3 regions of the Alkalihalobacterium sp. APHAB7 genome follow, and region 1 is predicted to be linked to each of the others. Evidence: riboswitches for the same ligand, from Rfam matches in the RefSeq annotation. Region 1 holds a riboswitch; each other region holds the start of a gene.

Region 1 (5,780 bases):
CGCCAAAATACTATTGAACAGATCCAACCTGGTATCCATAGTGTCAGTAACGCTTTATTAAATACGTCGTGGCCAAAAGTTAAGCGTGGAAAAACTTTAGTAGAACAAACTCTTCGAAACGAGAAAAACGATATCATAGGTCAATTATTAGAGGGTCTTACAAACGACGAGAAAGCAGAAGAACAATTATTACCTGAAACAGGGGTAGGAATAGAATTAGAAAAACATTTATCACCAATGTTTATTAAAATGGAGGCATACGGAACGAGATGTTCGACGGTTATTACGATTAGTAAATCAAAGCAAGTGACATTCTGTGAACGAACGTATGCCCAAGGTCAGCAAATATTTGAAGATCAAATTTTCCAGTTCAACATAGGAAAATAGATACAATTAGTGTTCGATAAAGATATTGTGAAAATAAAAATGAGTATAAAGAACGTCATGAATAGGTGACTAGTCAGGAAGAAAAGTCAAAAAAATGTCTAAAACCCATCTATTAGAGAATATATACCTATGATAATATAAGAATACTAGATAAAAAGAGGTATATATAGGGTGGGGGAAAAGTTCTTATGGATTTAGTAAAACAACGATTTGTAGTAGTTCTAGCGGCTTTGTTATTTGGAGTCGTTTGGAGTGTTGTTATTGTACAATTAGTATCAGCCCAAGAAAAGCCGAAAACAGGAAAGGCGGCTTCTTCCTTAGAACGAATGACGGTAGAAAAACAAAAAGTGGACAGTATATCCTGGGCAAAAGATTGGGATGCTCGAAACCTGAAGACTGAACAACAAGATAATCAAACGAAAGAAGTAGGGAAAAGGGATTTGAGAACTGTAAGTTTTAGTGATATTGATACATCAGATGGTGTACCAATAGATATCATTTTAAAAAGGCTTGAACTGAAATAATTCTTAATCCGTTACAAAATCTAAAATATTTGTTAATATAGAGATAAGAACTGTTAGGAGATTGTATAAATGGATCCAGGAATGATGATTGTTTTATTAGGAATTGGTTTCTTTCTATTAACTGGGGTGTTTGGCGGCCTAGGTTTTTTCTTTATTATGAAGGCCAATAAGCGCTTAGCTGCTATATTTTTTGCGATTGGGTTTTCTTGTATAGGGATATATATCATATCTTTGTTTACATTTTTATAATTTAAGTTTTAGAGGTTAAGCTGCATATGCAGCTTTTTTCAGTTGTAAGGGAGCAGATATATATGAGTATGAAGTGGAATACAATTATAGGCTTGGTCTGCTTTTTAACAGTTACATTGTATTTATTATCAGTCTTTTATTCTAGTTTGCTATTGAGTGTGACGTATAGTTTATTAGCTGCAGTTTTGTTGTTTGCTGCATTACCTTTTGTCAGAAAGAGCAGCATCATCATTACGATTCCATTATTAACGATTGGAATGGTTGTTTTTTTTATTGCTGATACAGATGCAACTTCATTTTTATTAGCTTTTGGCTATAACATTAATTTATTATCCCTCTTTTTGCTCGTACCGTTAATAGGGGTTTTTATTTCATTAGCTGGATTATTGACAACGTTAAAAGTTCGTATTGAACGAATGGAACAGGAAAAGAACAGTAACTCGCATCCTTATCGTCTAGGGTTTCTACTAACAGCAACGATGGGTGCCGTACTTAATTTAGGTTCAATGGTTCTGGTACATCGAATTATAGAAGGAAGTTTATCCAATTTTTTTAAAAAGAAAATGGTAATGATCTTACTTCGAGCCTTTGGTTTTTGTATGTTCTGGTCTCCCTATTTTGTAAATGTAGGACTTGTGTTAGTACTCTTCGATGTCTCATGGGGTTCAATCGGGTTATACGGACTAATCATTGGAATGATATACGCGCTCATTTCCATTATCTTCTTTCCTCGATTGAAATTCGAGGATGATGAAAATCATGTTCAACCTAAGGCGTCGAGAAAAGAACAGGAAAAAGGGCTCCCGTCCCTCCGTCGATTAGTGCTTTTTGGTGCAGGGCTATTTATATGTTCGTTCCTACTAGAATTCATCTTGCCCGTTAATATGTTAACTGTTGTATCGCTGCTCGGATTTTTTTATCCATTATTATGGGCGGTCTTTTCAAATCAGTTCAAAGATTATATAAGAGAGCTGTTTTCTTATGTTAATCAATGTTTTGTCCGCTTAAAAAATGAAATTGTAATTTTTATTAGTGCAGGTTTTTTTGGTGCAGCACTTTCATTAACCGATATTGGAGCCCATGTATCTCAAATGATCTTGACTGTGTCACAAGGATATATTTATGTAATGGCTTTAATCGTCATAAGCTTTGCCATTCTTTTATCGATTTTTGGAATTCATCCGGTTGTCATCGTAATTGGAATTGGTAGTGCACTGTCACCGCAACTTTTTTCCGTTAGTTCTGAGTTCATGGCCATCCTTTTGTTGATTGCATGGACATTAGCAACGCAAGTGTCACCTTTTTCTGGTTCGGTTTTAATGGCCTCTGGATTGATGAACTATTCTTCGATTGATATTGCCAAAAAGAACAGTCAATTTGTCTTTGTTTGTATGTTTGTATTAGCATTATTCCTCTATCTGTTTCATTGGTTGCAGCTATTATAAAAGGGGAGATCAACTTTGAATAACAAAAACTCTAATATTTTTACATACCTATTGCTAATGATGGTCATGGTTATTTGGGGGATGAATGTCGTATTTATTAAAATGCTTGTTGATGTTTTTCCAACGGTTACCATGACGTCTTTTCGAGTTTTCTTAGCGGGAGTTGTAGCAATTACAGTATGTATACTTATTAAACAATTAAGGAAATTCACAAAGGTAGAATGGAAATACATTTTGATAGCAACGATTTTCGGAGTGACGGGTCACCATTTTTTCCTGGCCTGGGGTTTAACAATGACAACCGCCTCTAATACAGCATTAATATTAGCATTACTGCCTCTGACAACATCAATTTTGGCTTCTGTCATGTTAAAAGATACATTATCGAGGTTACGGGTTATTGGTATTGTTTTCGCTTTCTGTGGTGTAGCTTCAATCATTTTACAAAGTGGAGAAAGTTTCACATCGATAAATGCGGGAGATGTCTCTATATTTATTGCGATGTTCGTTCAGGCGGTTTCTTTTATATATATTAAGAAAGGAACAAATACGATCGATTCAAGAGTAATGACAGCAGTAATGTTAGTTGTAGGATCCAGTTTTTTATTTGTTTTCAGCTTATTTGCAGAGCCGGCAGGAACGTCTCAAATGATCGAACAAACCGGGTGGATCTGGGGCATATTTTTAGTTTCTTCGATTTTCGCTACAGCTTTAGGTCATTTCTTATTTAATGCTGCGATCCACCGACTTGGGGCAGGGCAGACAGCTGTATTTAATAATTTTGTTCCTTTCTTTGGATTAGTTTTTTCAGCTTTGTGGTTAGGCGAACAAATAACGTTATTACAATTAACTGGTTTTGTTTTTATCGTACTAGGTGTTTTATTAGGTACCGGGTTCATTGATGAATATGTGACGAGGCGAGTATTTAAAAAGAGGACTGTGCAAAAGGTTGGATAGAGAAAACCCCGAGGAACCTCATTAGGTCATCTCGGGGTTTTAGTGATTAGGTAAAAGTTGCCCTATTTAAGCCATTTTTTATCCAACATTGTAAGAAACTTCAGGAAGAATGGTCGTTCGTAATTGTTGTTCTTCTTCTTCTGTTAAAGGAACGAGAGGAAGGCGAACTGAACCTACCGTAATTCCTTTCATATTTAACGCTGCTTTAACTGGTGATGGACTAGGTGCTGTAAATAGTGATTTCATTAATGGTAATAAGGTGCGGTGTTGTTCTGCAGCTTCATATACATTTCCTTTCAGGAAGCTTGTTACCATGTTTTGCATTTCATTCCCGATAATATGGGCAGAAACCGAGACAATGCCTGTACCTCCAATTGATAAGATCGGTAATGTTAGACTATCATCTCCACTATAGAGACTAAAGTTGCTATCTGTTTCACTAATAATCTTCGCCATTGCTTCTAAGTCACCGCTTGCTTCTTTAGTTGCAACGATATTAGGAATGAACGATAAACGGACAGTTGTTTCTACCGAGATGTTAACAGCGCTGCGCCCAGGAATGTTGTAGATCATAACAGGCAATTTCGTTTGCTCAGCGATCGCTTTAAAGTGTTGATAAAGTCCTTCTTGAGAAGGTTTATTATAATAAGGGGCTACGAGCATGATGCCATTGACACCAATTTCTTCTGCTTGTTTTGTTAGTTCAATTGATGCTGATGTACTGTTTGAACCTGTTCCTGCAATGACAGGTACTCGACCATTTACAACCTGAACTACCTGTTTGAAAAGTGTTAATTTTTCTTCTGTAGACAAAGTAGGTGATTCACCTGTAGTTCCTGCGACAACAAGTCCGTCGGAACCATTCGCGATCAGGTGATTTACTAATTGCTCGGTAGCTTGTAGATCGAGATTTCCATATACGTCAAACGGTGTAACCATAGCTGTTAAGACTTTTCCAAAATTCATTTTATTTTCCCCCTTAGTGCATTTCAAAATACAAATGTAATAACAATAAAAAGCAACAATGAGAAGAGCTGCTCATTGTTGCTAGGAATGACAATTAGACATTTATCCTTGCGTAAGATAGCCCTCCATATAGTATGTACTATATGACAGTACTGCATTTATTCAATACAGAACCAGCCCTTGGTTAGTATGAGAACCGTAGACTTCGGCAAATCCCCCTTTCAACAATGTTCAATAGAGCTCATCCTCCTCCCATTGCTTACTCATGGTTTTTGCACCTCTATCCTCACTTCAATTAGAAGTAAAGAATATTCATTTGTTGTGTCTACCTTAACAAATTGTTGAATTGATTGCAATGGTTAATCGAAAATTCTTTTAGGTTTTCTAAAAATCTCCATTCCCCCCTGGATGTATCTATAGTCAACATCGATTTGGCGCACGATCTTTCAGTTATTAAGGCGAGGCTCGTTTCAAAACGTTGCTTTAACACTGCTGTTTTTGCAATTTCCTATAGTTTACAGGGGTATTATGTTGATAAAAATTAAACGATAATAAAAGAAAGGGGAGTGTACCGTGAAAAAAGTATGTTTCTGCTTTTTATCGTTAATGGCTTTTGTTATTGTTTTAACTGCTTGTGGTACAGGGGCAGGAGTTCAACAAAATGAACAAAGAATTCAGAAAATCCGTGAAGAACAACAAGTTCCCGAGTTAGATCCGGAGATGGCTATTGATGGGAGAACTCCATTAGTAAGTAGACAACTTATTACGTCTAGAAGAAATACAGGTCACGGGACAAACACTAGAACTGATAATGCGGATTACATTGAATTTTATAATGGAAACAGGCCTTTAACGAAGCAACTGTTGCAATTAGAAGAAGTTGATGACGCACATGTATATATACAAGGGAGAATAGTCTTAGTAAGTGTTTATACAACCGAAGAGTGGAACGATGAAATAGAAAACAAGGTGGAAGAAACAGTACATTCATCTATCGCAAATGATGTTGAAATTCGTGTCATTCACGATGACCAAGGGTTTTCCGAATTCCAAAGACAACTGTATAATTTGAGAGAGGGAGCTCCTTATGAAGAAGGTATAGAAGCTGAAAATTTTATGAGGGACCTTGGTAGAATTTTGCAACGTCCATTTGAACGTGGGAAAGTAATTAATTAATGTCTTCTAAAGTGCCAGAACACTAGTACTTATAAAGAAAAATTGGTCAGTTTCTTTATAAGTGTAAAAGTTGCTG
Region 2 (5,780 bases), on a different contig from region 1:
TATAGTATACATGATTAATTTTATAAAGTAAATTTAAAATCCATCAAATTGAACATAGAGAAAAACAAAATGTGTGATTATAATAAATAATAAGAGAGGAGTTACATAGATGAAGAAAACTGAGCAAACTTTACTAAAAAGTGAACAGGTGATTCCTCTATTTGGACACCATTTAATTCGAAATGTTCTCATGTCTGATTTATTAGGTAAAGATCATGAAAATATCTTATATTGGGCTGGGAAAGGTATTGCACGACAGTATCCAAAAGAAAGTCTGGACGATATTATTGAGTTCTTTTCTACAGTTGGTTGGGGAGAATTGACTCTCACCAAAGAAAAAAAAGATGAGCTCATTTTAGAACTAATTTCGCCATTTCACCGTGAGAAAGTGCCTGTAACTTACCAACTAGAAGCTGGCTTTTTAGCAGAGCAAATTGAAAACCAGAAGAAACATATGACAGAAGCGATTGTTCAAGAAAAAAAAGACAAAGTACTTATCACGTTAAAATGGGATTTGAAGGACCCCATATAAGAAAGGCGCAGCGGCCGTTTGACGTCGTGTTAAAGGTGAGCCTTTAAGTTGTTTCGAGTGTTGCGTTTCGAAATTTAGTTTAGCGGACTCACAGGCCCTTATTCGTGTTGAAAATGTAGTAATTTTTAGTTTAGAGGACTCAGAGGCCCTTATTTACTACTATTTGTGATTTTTATCAGTGATTTTGATTAGATAGGGGCCTGTGAGTCCGGGAAATATCCAAACATGCGGATTTCGCTAAAATAAGGGCCTCTCAGTCCGCAAAAAAATAAGCACTATTAAAAGTCCCCACTTTCTGTCATAAAGACGATCAAAAGTGGGGACTCTTTATAAGGAAATCGTTTATACAGTTACTTCTTGCTCTTCTAATTGAAACGCTCTATGGAGTGCTTCCACAGCAGGAACCATAATTTCTTCTTCAACTAAGGCTGAAACCTTAATTTCTGATGTACTAACCATCTTAATTAGAATGTCATTTTCAGCTAGAATTTTGAACATTTGCGCTGCAACCCCCGGATTAGATATCATTCCGGATCCGATAATGGATACTTTTGCAAGATCACCTTCATGTGTTAATTCTGTAAACTGCAGTTCCTCTTTATGGTTGTTTAATACAGCCAACGCCTCATCTAATGAAGAACGGCTTGTTGAAAAAGAAATGCTTGTTTTTTCTTCAGCAGTTTGGTTTTGTATAATAATATCTACATTAATACCGTGTTCTGATAATATGCTAAATACATTTGACAGCGTTTCGATTAGGTTGGGCAACCCTGAAACAGTGATTTTCGTTACATCATTTTCAAATGCAATCCCGCGTACAATTAAATTTTGTTCCATTGAAACGTCCTCCTCAATTAACGTACCTACTTCCTCAACCATACTTGAGGCAACCATTAATTTCACTTGATAATTTTTTGCAAACTCCACAGCTCTAGGATGTAAAACCCCTGCTCCTAAATTGGCCATTTCTAACATTTCATCATAAGAAATCGAATGCAGCTTTCTCGCTCCGCTTATGAACCGTGGATCTGTCGTATACACTCCTGTAACATCTGTATAAATATCGCATCGCTCTGCTTTTAATGCAGCTGCTAACGCAACAGCAGTCGTATCGGAACCGCCTCTACCTAGCGTTGTAATTTCGCCGTCTTGTGACGCACCTTGAAACCCTGCTACAATCACAACATTGCCTAAAGATAACTGCGCTTGAATTTTTTCCGTTTGTATATCCAGTATTCTTGCATTACTATGACTGTCTTCTGTCACGATACCTGCTTGCCATCCTGTGTAAGATGTCGCACCGAGGCCTTTCTTTTGAAGTGCCATAGCAAGTAAAGAAATCGTCACTTGCTCACCGGTTGTAAGAAGCATATCCATTTCACGTTTGCTCGGTTTATCCGATATTTCACTTGCTAGTTTAACGAGTTGGTCTGTTGTTTTCCCCATTGCTGAAACGACAACAACTACTTCATGTCCTTGTGCTACTGTTTTAGCAACTCGTCCTGCAACGTGTTCAATTCTTTCGACTGTCCCTACAGACGTCCCGCCGTATTTTTGTACTATGATCGCCACTATGATTTCATCCTTTCTTGAAAAGACATTCAAAAAGTCCGCTTTTTGTCCTGCTTTTTGAATATAGATTTGTAACTGAGAAAGAAAACAAAAAAAGCAACAGAAAGGAAGAGTCCTCACTGTTGCTTGGAATACCAAAAAAGGTAATAGATGTTCCCTTGCTCCGTGAGATAGTTCTCCACACAACTTTTGGGTTGGTTGCGTGACAGCCTTGTACCTATTCAATACAAGTCCAGCAATAAGAGAGATGAGACTCTTAACGCTTCGGCGAATTCCCCTTTCAGCAAATGTCTATGGAACCCATCTTCCTCACTTTGCCTACTCTTGGTTTTCGCTCCTCTACCACCACTTCAAATTAGAAGTTCGGTATATTAAGTTGTTTTCATTTTAACAGAACATCGTGATACTGACAATTACTTTTTATCTTCATTACTATTTAATACACGTATGATTTCTGCTGCCACTTTTTCTGGAATAGCAATCTTTTTAAAGTCTTCGATGTTTGCTTCTTTCATTTTTTTTATCGAACCAAAATGTTTAAGAAGTTTCCGTCGTCTCTTTTCTCCTACTCCATCAATGTCATCTAAAATAGAAGAAAACATCGTTTTGCTTCGTGCCTGCCTGTGAAAAGTGATCGCAAACCGATGAACTTCATCTTGAATCCTTTGCAATAAATAAAATTCATGACTGTCTCTTTGTAATGGTACTACTTCAGGTGGATCTCCCATGAGAAGTTGAGATGTACGGTGCTTTTCATCTTTAGCTAAACCACATACAGGAATTGTGAGACCGAGCTGATCCTCTAGGACGCTTTGAGCGGCTGCAATTTGTCCTTTTCCTCCATCGATAACAATTAGATCTGGAAATGGACCATTTTCTTTTAACAGCCTTGAATAACGGCGGTAAACGACCTCTCGCATCGAAGCGTAATCATCAGGGCCTTCAACATCTTTTACTTTATACTTTCGGTAGTCCTTTTTACTAGGCTTCCCATCTATAAATGAAATCATTGCTGACACTGGATCAGTTCCTTGAATGTTCGAGTTATCAAATGCCTCAATCCGGTATGGTGTAGAAATACCTAATGCTTTCCCTAAATTTTCAACCGCCTTTATCGTCCGTTCTTCATTTCGTTCAATAATTGCAAATTTCTCTTTTAATGCTGCTTCTGCATTCTTTTGAGCTAGGTTCAGAAGGTCTTTCTTATTACCTCTTTTCGGTTGTTGGACTTTTACCGACAACAGTTGCTCCACTAAATCGGCCTCGATTTCTTCAGGCACTAAAATTTCTGACGGTTTAACATGTTCTTTTTTTAAATAAAACTGACCAATAAACGTTAAGACATCGTCAAGCGGCTCTTGATAGAATGGAAAAATTGAAACATCCCTCTCTATCAACTTTCCTTGTCTCACAAAAAACACTTGAACACACATCCAGCCTTTATCGTAGGCATAAGCAAACACATCGCGGTCGATTCTGTCGTTAATTGACATTTTTTGTTTCTCCATGATCGTTTGCATTTGCTGAATTAAATCTCTTAATTCTTTAGCACGCTCAAAATTCAAGTCTTCTGCTGCTTTATTCATTTTATCTAGTAATTGATTTTTCACTTCTTCATGCCCATACTTTAAAAATTTCGTAATTTCCTGTACCATCTCTTGGTTTTGCTCTTTAGTTACTTCTTGAACACATGGAGCTAAACACTGACCAATGTGATAATATAGGCAGACACGGTCAGGCAAGGTATTGCATTTTCTTAATGGATAAAGTCGATCGAGCAGCTTTTTCGTTTCAGTTGCTGCTCCTGCGTTTGGATAAGGACCAAAATACTTTCCACCGTCTTTTTTTACATTACGTGTTGTAATCAAGCGCGGATGTTCTTCTGATGTGATTTTCAAAAACGGATACGATTTATCATCTTTTAGCATGACATTGTATTTCGGGTCATGCTTTTTAATTAAATTCATCTCTAATATGAGTGCTTCAAGATTTGAAGATGTAATAATATATTCGAAGTCGGCTATTTCGCTGACAAGTCTTTGTGTTTTCGCATCGTGTGTTCCAGTAAAATAGGACCGTACTCGATTTTTTAGTATTTTAGCTTTTCCTACATAGATGATCGTTCCTTGCCGATCTTTCATCAAGTAACAACCTGGTTGATCAGGAAGTACTGCTAATTTTTCTTTCAGAGTAGACATACATTTTCCTCCCTCCTCTCTATTGTTCTCAAAAGAAAGGAAATTTGCAACTAAAAGGTACAATCTTTTAAAAACTGACAAATGTGGCAAGTGCTAAATGTACGGTGAGAGAATGCACTCTAGTAGGGCTATTCCCCTGCGCTAGACTCTTGTGCAGTGAAGCAGCTCATCCTGTGTTTCTGTTTTTTTAGGGGACTGAGAGGACCTTATTTGCTTAAAATCACTGATATTTTCTATGAAAACTTGTAAATAAGGGTATTTGAGTGCTCTAATTATGAAAAACAGCAGTATTTGATTGAAATAAGGGCCTGTGAGTGCTCTAATTTCATACTGCACATAAAAAGTGTACTCTTAACTCGATGCCAAGTGCTGGGAACTAATCAATCCTCGTTCGGTTAAAGCCCAATAGCCATTTTAAATAACCACTGGTAGTAGTTATAAAAAATAAAAGACCCCGTCATGAACGGAGTCAATTACAAACTTATCTATTAAAGATGTTTATTTAATAGCTCAACTAATGCTTCTTTTGGTTGGAAACCAACCACTTGGTCAACTTTCTCACCGTTTTTGAATACCATTAATGTAGGAATACTCATTACACCGAATTTCCCAGCTGTTTCTTGGTTTTCATCAACGTCTAATTTAACAATCTTCACTTTGTCGCCCATTTCTTCATCAAGTTCTGTTAAAACAGGAGCGATCATTTTACAAGGTCCGCACCACGGAGCCCAAAAGTCCGCTAATACTACACCTTCTCCAGTTTCAGTTGCAAAGTTTTGATCAGTTGCGTTTACAATTGCCATTATTAAAATCCTCCTTATAATCCAACTTTTTCTACAAATGCATTATACCATTACGGTATAATGATTGCTATATTGTTGCTCACACATGTATGATACCCTTTCCAATTTAAAATAACGCAGTTTTATGTATATTCTTGTTATTTTAGTGTAATTTATTATATTCCTGCATTTTATACTGATTGTGTAGAACGATCAAAAATGCACACGTACTTCAACAACGTGTATTTACGTAAACATACCTTTAGAAAAGATTGTTAAAAAAAACCGCTTCATTATAGAAGCGGTTTTTTCGTATACATATTAAGATACAACTACTTTTTTAAGTTCTTCAGTTAATAGAGGAACAACATCGAATAAGTCGCCAACGATACCGTAATCCGCTACTTCAAAGATCGGAGCTTCTGGATCTTTGTTAACTGCAACGATAACTTTAGAGTTAGACATACCCGCTAAGTGCTGGATTGCCCCTGAGATACCAAATGCAAAGTAAAGGTCTGGAGTTACGACTTTACCTGTTTGACCAATTTGTAATGCGTAATCGCAATATTCTGCATCACACGCACCACGAGATGCACCTACTGCAGCACCTAATACGTCTGCAAGTTCTTGAAGCGGTTTGAAACCGTCAGCACTTTTTACTCCACGTCCACCAGAAACGATGATCTTCGCTTCTGA
Region 3 (5,780 bases), on a different contig from region 1:
ATGTGAAATTTTCCACTATAGAATGATGTTCACTTAAGCAGCTCCCTGATTTTTAATAAATCTTGATTGCTGAGTCACTCTATATATAACTTTGTAGACACCTATGAACTCTCCAAAAGAGAAAAAGCTGAAGGGCCAAATTAAACATAGCACCTTCAGCTTTTTATTTTTGAAACATTTTATACCTGTACTTTTATGGCAATCTAAGTGTCTGTCCAACATGAATAACCGTTGACTGTAATTGGTTTAAATCCGTTATTACTTGGACAGTCGTACCATTTTGTGTGGCGATTCTCCAAAGACTGTCACCTGACTGTACCGTATATGTTCTATCTAGTGGAGCGGAACTAACTCGTAATGATTGCCCCACATGGATAGTCGATGAATTAAGGTTATTCCATTCCATCAATTGATTTACTGTTACATTGTATGTTCTACTAATGGCCCATAAGCTGTCTCCTGCCCTGACAACATGATTCGTCCCAGAGCTAGTTGGTGCTGAAACATTCGATGCAGGTGGAGCTTGGGTAGGTGCCTGTACTTGTAATGTTTGACCGACAAAGATAGTATCAGAAGTCAACCGGTTCCAATCTCTTAATTGCTGAACAGTAACACCGTGATCTCTTGCAATATGTGATAAAGTATCACCTGACTTAACCACATACGTTGAGCCTGTTCTTGTAGTTTGAGTTGGAGCAGCAGGTTGCTCTGCCGGAATGACTCGACGTGCAGTTACAAAACGCTCGTTCCAATAATTCGAAAATGGGTTCGTAATATGAACACCTCGGCTGCTTGACGCATGAATCATCTCGTTATTATCTATGTACACTGTAAGATGATTAATTTGCCCATCAAAGTTTGTATCATAAAATAATAAGTCACCTTTTTGTAATTGTTGAAGTGTTACTTGAACACCGACCCTCGCTTGGTCCCGACTGACACGAGGAAGGGTTATTCCATGTTCACCAAAGATAGTCGCAGAAAAAGAAGAACAATCAAAACTAGAAGTGTTTCCTAATGGAGCTCCAAATTGATAAGGGGTACCAATATACTTCTTACCACTTTCAATAATACGATCAGCTAGTGTATGAGAGTGGGCAAAAGCTTGTTGAGGTAGTAAAAAAATTAAAGCTACTAGTGCAAGTATGACTTTTTTCATAAATTCGCCTCCTGCCGTCTATCATAAAACGAATTACACTACAAAACATTAGTAGGTTGCTAGGTTAACTCCCAAGTTCTACTAGATATAATTCTAAAATCGAGCGGCTGAAGAAGACGACTCAACAAAGGTAAAGTTCACAGTTTCATAAATTAACAGTTAGAAAGAATTGGACAGTAAAATTTAAAAAATAAGACAATAAATACAGAAAAACGGACTATAAAACATCATATGAACACATTCAATAAGATCATGGCCTCCACAGAAAAAATCCACTCTCTTACAACCGCAGAGAGTGGATTTTATTATTTTATTACACTTTTTCTTTCGTATTTAACGGCAAATCAAAACGAACTAAATCTTCATACGTTTCTCTTTCAACCACTAATTGCGCATCTCCATCTTCTACAAATACAACTGCCGGACGAGGAATTCGGTTATAATTATTAGCCATGGAATACCCGTACGCGCCTGTACAAAAAACAGCTAATACATCTTTATGATTGGCTTTCGGAAGCGGTAAATCCCAAATGAGCATATCACCGCTCTCACAGCACTTACCAGCTATCGAATACTTCGTTTCCACTTGATCATTAGCACGATTAGCAAGAATTCCTTCGTACTTCGCTTGATATAAGGCTGGGCGAAGGTTATCTGTCATTCCACCATCAACTGAAAGGTAATGACGGACATTAGGAATATCCTTTTGTGAACCTAATGTATATAGAGTTGTTCCCGCGTCACCAACTAGTGATCGACCTGGCTCAATCCAAATTTCCGGCATTGATAAATTCAATTTATTCACATGATGTTGAACAGCTTCAATCGTAGCTTTTACATAATCACCAACCGGTAATGGTTCATCGCCTTCAATATAACGAATACCAAAACCTCCACCTAAATTTAATACTTTTAAGTCAAAGTTTAATGACTTAGACCAATTTTCAATATAAGTGTAAAGCTTTTCAACAGCCAAGACAAATCCAGTCGTTTCAAAAATTTGTGAACCTATATGGCAATGAATTCCTAGTAATTCAAGTTGCTCACAATCCAAAGCCCACTCAATTGCCCGATCTACTTGCCCGCTTAACAAATCAAATCCGAATTTAGAGTCTTCCTGACCTGTAGTAATATAATCATGTGTATGTGCTTCTACACCTGGAGTTGTTCTTAATAATATAGATACTTTACGTTGATGTGTATTTGCTGCTTGCTTTAATAATTCTAATTCATAAAAATTATCTACTACAAAACAACCTATGTTTGCACGAACAGCCATATCTATTTCTTCTGGACTTTTATTATTCCCATGAAAGTGAACACGCTCCATAGGAAAGCCAGCAATCATTGCCGTATACAGTTCCCCACCTGAAACGACATCTAAGCTTAGATCTAATTCATTTGCGAGTTGAACCATTGCAACACAGCTAAATGCTTTACTAGCATAAGCAACTTGACTTCTTACATCTAAATCATTAAATGCCGTTTTAAATGCTTTTGCCTTCTGTCGAATGAGTGAAACATCATAAACAAACAGAGGAGTTCCGTATTGCTTCGCAAGTTCAACTGTATCAATTCCACCAATTTCCAGGTGGCCAATGTCATTAACTCTACTTGTACCATGTAAGTGCATCGTTTCTCTCTCCTATCTTCGCATCAACTAACAATCTACAACATATAAAAATATTCCTTCTATATATGAGAGATTGGAGATCCGTTTTATATTCTAATTGTATAAATGAAAGGTGAGATACCTACCTATTTGGTTAATAAAAAAACAGCTAATGTAGTTACACTAGCTGTTATGACCGAGCCATAGCAAGAGTAACCTCATTTGTAGAATAGTACTCCACTGTATTTAACAGTGACAGTGTGTCACTTTTTTAATGACACCCCAGTAAAAGAATAGGATGGTACCACTCTTTCACTTCGGCAAATCGACCTTTCTGCCTGAATCATCGCTTCCATCTCGCTCTTCAGACATACTCATTCTCACTGCACCTCTACCCCGTGTTTCATAAAGAAATGAGGGACTTATACAATTAATAGGTACACTTTATCATAATCCTTGCTAAGTGGCAACATTGTTAACGATATGTCTTATACATATTAATTTATGATTGTTTAATCGGATCCTTTGGACTGACTATGCTAGGACGCCGTTTAACGGACGGCACAGAAACTCGAACGAGAATTTGCCAAAAGGCAGCTGGATTAAATGGCAATAATGGCCATAAATATGGTTTATTTAAAGATTTTATCATCGTTAGAAGTAAAATAAATATCGTTGAAGCAATAACAAATCCTGGTAATTTAAAGATAGCTACAACTAACAATAATGCTAACCTTGCTACTTTCATCGCTATCCCTAATTCATAACTCGGTGTAGCAAATGTTCCAATCGCTCCTAAAGCGACGTATAAAATGACTTCTGGCACAAACAATCCTACATTAATTGCAATTTCACCTATTAATAATGCCGCAACTAACCCTAATGCGGTTGCTAAAGGGGACGGAGTATGGATGGCGGCCATCCTCAGTAATTCTATTCCAAGTTCAGCAAGTACAATTTGTACAAAAACAGGAACATTCGTTGTTTCATTTGGACCAATAAATTCCAACATCTCTGGTAATAAATTTGGTTGCATAACAAACAACAACCAAAGCGGAAGAATAAACAAAGCTAAGATCATTCCTGAAAAACGAACCCATCTTAAAAAGGTTCCTATAGCAGGAGCTTGTCGGTATTCTTCAGCATGTTGAACATGATGAAATAACGTAGTAGGTGTAATAATGACACTCGGTGATGTATCGACGGTTATAATAACGTGTCCTTCAAATAAATGAGTGGCTGCAACATCTGGTCTTTCCGTATACCGTACAAGCGGGAATGGATTAAAGCCTTGTTTAACAATATATTCTTCAACCACTTTATCTGCCATAGTTAGTCCGTCTATTTGTATGGACTCTAACTCTTTTTTTATTATTTTCACGAGATCGGGATCAGCTACATCCTCGATATAAGAAATACACACATCCGTTTTTGAACGGACACCAACTTGCATAATTTCGTTACGTAATCGCTCATCTCGAATCCTTCTTCGCGTTAACGCTGTGTTCTGAATGATGTTTTCTGTATATCCATCACGAGCACCTCTTACTACCCGTTCCGTATCCGGTTCATCAGGTCCTCTACCAGGATAACTTCTTACATCAATAACAAACGCTTCATCTTCACCCTCTAGTAGAATGAAGATCAATCCAGATAACATTTGCGTAATCGCATCATCAATGGTTTTAACCGTTTCAACTTGTTGATGAACTAGATGATTTTCTATCATTTGTTTTGCATTTGTTATTTTTTCATTTTTTCCGTCAAGTCTGCTTAATTCTTTAAACAATTCAATGATAAATTGTGTATCACACAAGCCATTAACAAAATACACTTGAATTTGCTTTCCTAAAATATTAAATTTTCGAATTCCAACATCGAAGCTTGTACCGATACCTATACGACTTTTTATAGCCGTTTCATTATCAAATATATTATTAGTGATTGGTTGCTTTTCAGGGTTAATTAAATTTTTACTCATTCTTCATCCCCTCCGTTCTAAAATAAGTTCAACTGCCTTCCTCGTAATTGGCGATCCTTTTTCAACCGTATCAAAACCTCCCATTTTTCCAATATCACCAACACCGACAACGATAGGAATTTCCAATTCATCTAAAATATAGACAGTATCGCCATCTATTCTCCCTAATTCAATATCTTGTAATCCATTTTTATCAACACCAAATTCTGTTAAATTTCCAAACCTGTCAATTGAAACATCAACCTTTGTCCATTCTGCAAAGTGAGTATGTGATGCGACAGCTATAGCACCAATCACCTCAACCGTTGGGTCACTTGCTACATATCTTAATGCTTGTTCTCCTGGACCTTCCATTTTATAACCACAGTCATCAAACATAACAAGGATTGGATCATAGGGAGTTTTATGGATTAAGTCTACTAATTCTTGCCCACCTAAAACTGAAGGGTTTCCTGCTGAACTAGAAATACACCTGCCGCCAATTTCTTTGGCAACATGTTGAACTGCCTTTTTAGCTGATTCGTCTCCATCGGTAATTAAAATCACTTTTTTTCGTGGTTTCATCCTATTACCCCTTAGGTTTAAAAATAACAGCAACTAAAAATCCAAATAAAATTGCCGTGGAAATACCGACAGAAGTGACTTCAAAAATCCCCATACCTACCCCTAAAAATCCATAACGTTCAGCTTCTGTCATTGCACCATGGACTAAAGAGTGTCCAAAACTGGTAATTGGTACTGTTGCTCCAGCTCCCGCAAAATCGATGAGTCTGTCATATAAATGAAATCCATCTAATAGAGCTCCAGCAACGACTAAAGTACTCATCATATGTGAAGGTGTCATCTTAAAAACATCCAGAAGTATTTGCCCAATGAAACAAATGAACCCACCTACTGCAAATGCAATGATATACTCCATCATTGCTCAACCACCTCTGATTCAAAAACAACACCATGAGCAATACAAGGTATTGACTCTTTTTGCTGCATCATTGTTGGACTCATTAATGCTCCCGTCGCAACGACAA

What was found. Region 1 has a riboswitch for lysine ahead of dapA (4-hydroxy-tetrahydrodipicolinate synthase). Riboswitches for the same ligand answer to the same signal wherever they lie in the genome.
Region 2: linked by a shared signal. The riboswitch ahead of ACNSTQ_RS22345 (aspartate kinase) and the one ahead of dapA (4-hydroxy-tetrahydrodipicolinate synthase) in region 1 are both predicted to bind lysine.
Region 3: linked by a shared signal. The riboswitch ahead of lysA (diaminopimelate decarboxylase) and the one ahead of dapA (4-hydroxy-tetrahydrodipicolinate synthase) in region 1 are both predicted to bind lysine.

Annotation. Positions count from the first base shown of each region.
Region 1 is NZ_JBLWFS010000009.1:6,422-12,201, reverse strand. It holds gene ACNSTQ_RS10925 (NRDE family protein) at 1-387, shown strand, start outside; gene ACNSTQ_RS10920 (hypothetical protein) at 576-911, shown strand; gene ACNSTQ_RS10915 (hypothetical protein) at 981-1,160, shown strand; gene ACNSTQ_RS10910 (hypothetical protein) at 1,223-2,605, shown strand; gene ACNSTQ_RS10905 (DMT family transporter) at 2,621-3,562, shown strand; gene dapA (4-hydroxy-tetrahydrodipicolinate synthase) at 3,641-4,528, opposite strand; lysine riboswitch at 4,639-4,819, opposite strand; gene ACNSTQ_RS10895 (YhcN/YlaJ family sporulation lipoprotein) at 5,102-5,704, shown strand.
Region 2 is NZ_JBLWFS010000046.1:5,207-10,986, forward strand. It holds gene ACNSTQ_RS22340 (YslB family protein) at 110-532, shown strand; gene ACNSTQ_RS22345 (aspartate kinase) at 875-2,104, opposite strand; lysine riboswitch at 2,268-2,454, opposite strand; gene uvrC (excinuclease ABC subunit UvrC) at 2,518-4,302, opposite strand; gene trxA (thioredoxin) at 4,791-5,105, opposite strand; gene ACNSTQ_RS22360 (electron transfer flavoprotein subunit alpha/FixB family protein) at 5,406-5,780, opposite strand, start outside.
Region 3 is NZ_JBLWFS010000019.1:28,213-33,992, forward strand. It holds gene ACNSTQ_RS16485 (LysM peptidoglycan-binding domain-containing protein) at 194-1,159, opposite strand; gene lysA (diaminopimelate decarboxylase) at 1,473-2,792, opposite strand; lysine riboswitch at 2,994-3,173, opposite strand; gene ACNSTQ_RS16495 (spore germination protein) at 3,274-4,752, opposite strand; gene ACNSTQ_RS16500 (stage V sporulation protein AE) at 4,756-5,316, opposite strand; gene spoVAE (stage V sporulation protein AE) at 5,321-5,671, opposite strand; gene spoVAD (stage V sporulation protein AD) at 5,671-5,780, opposite strand, start outside.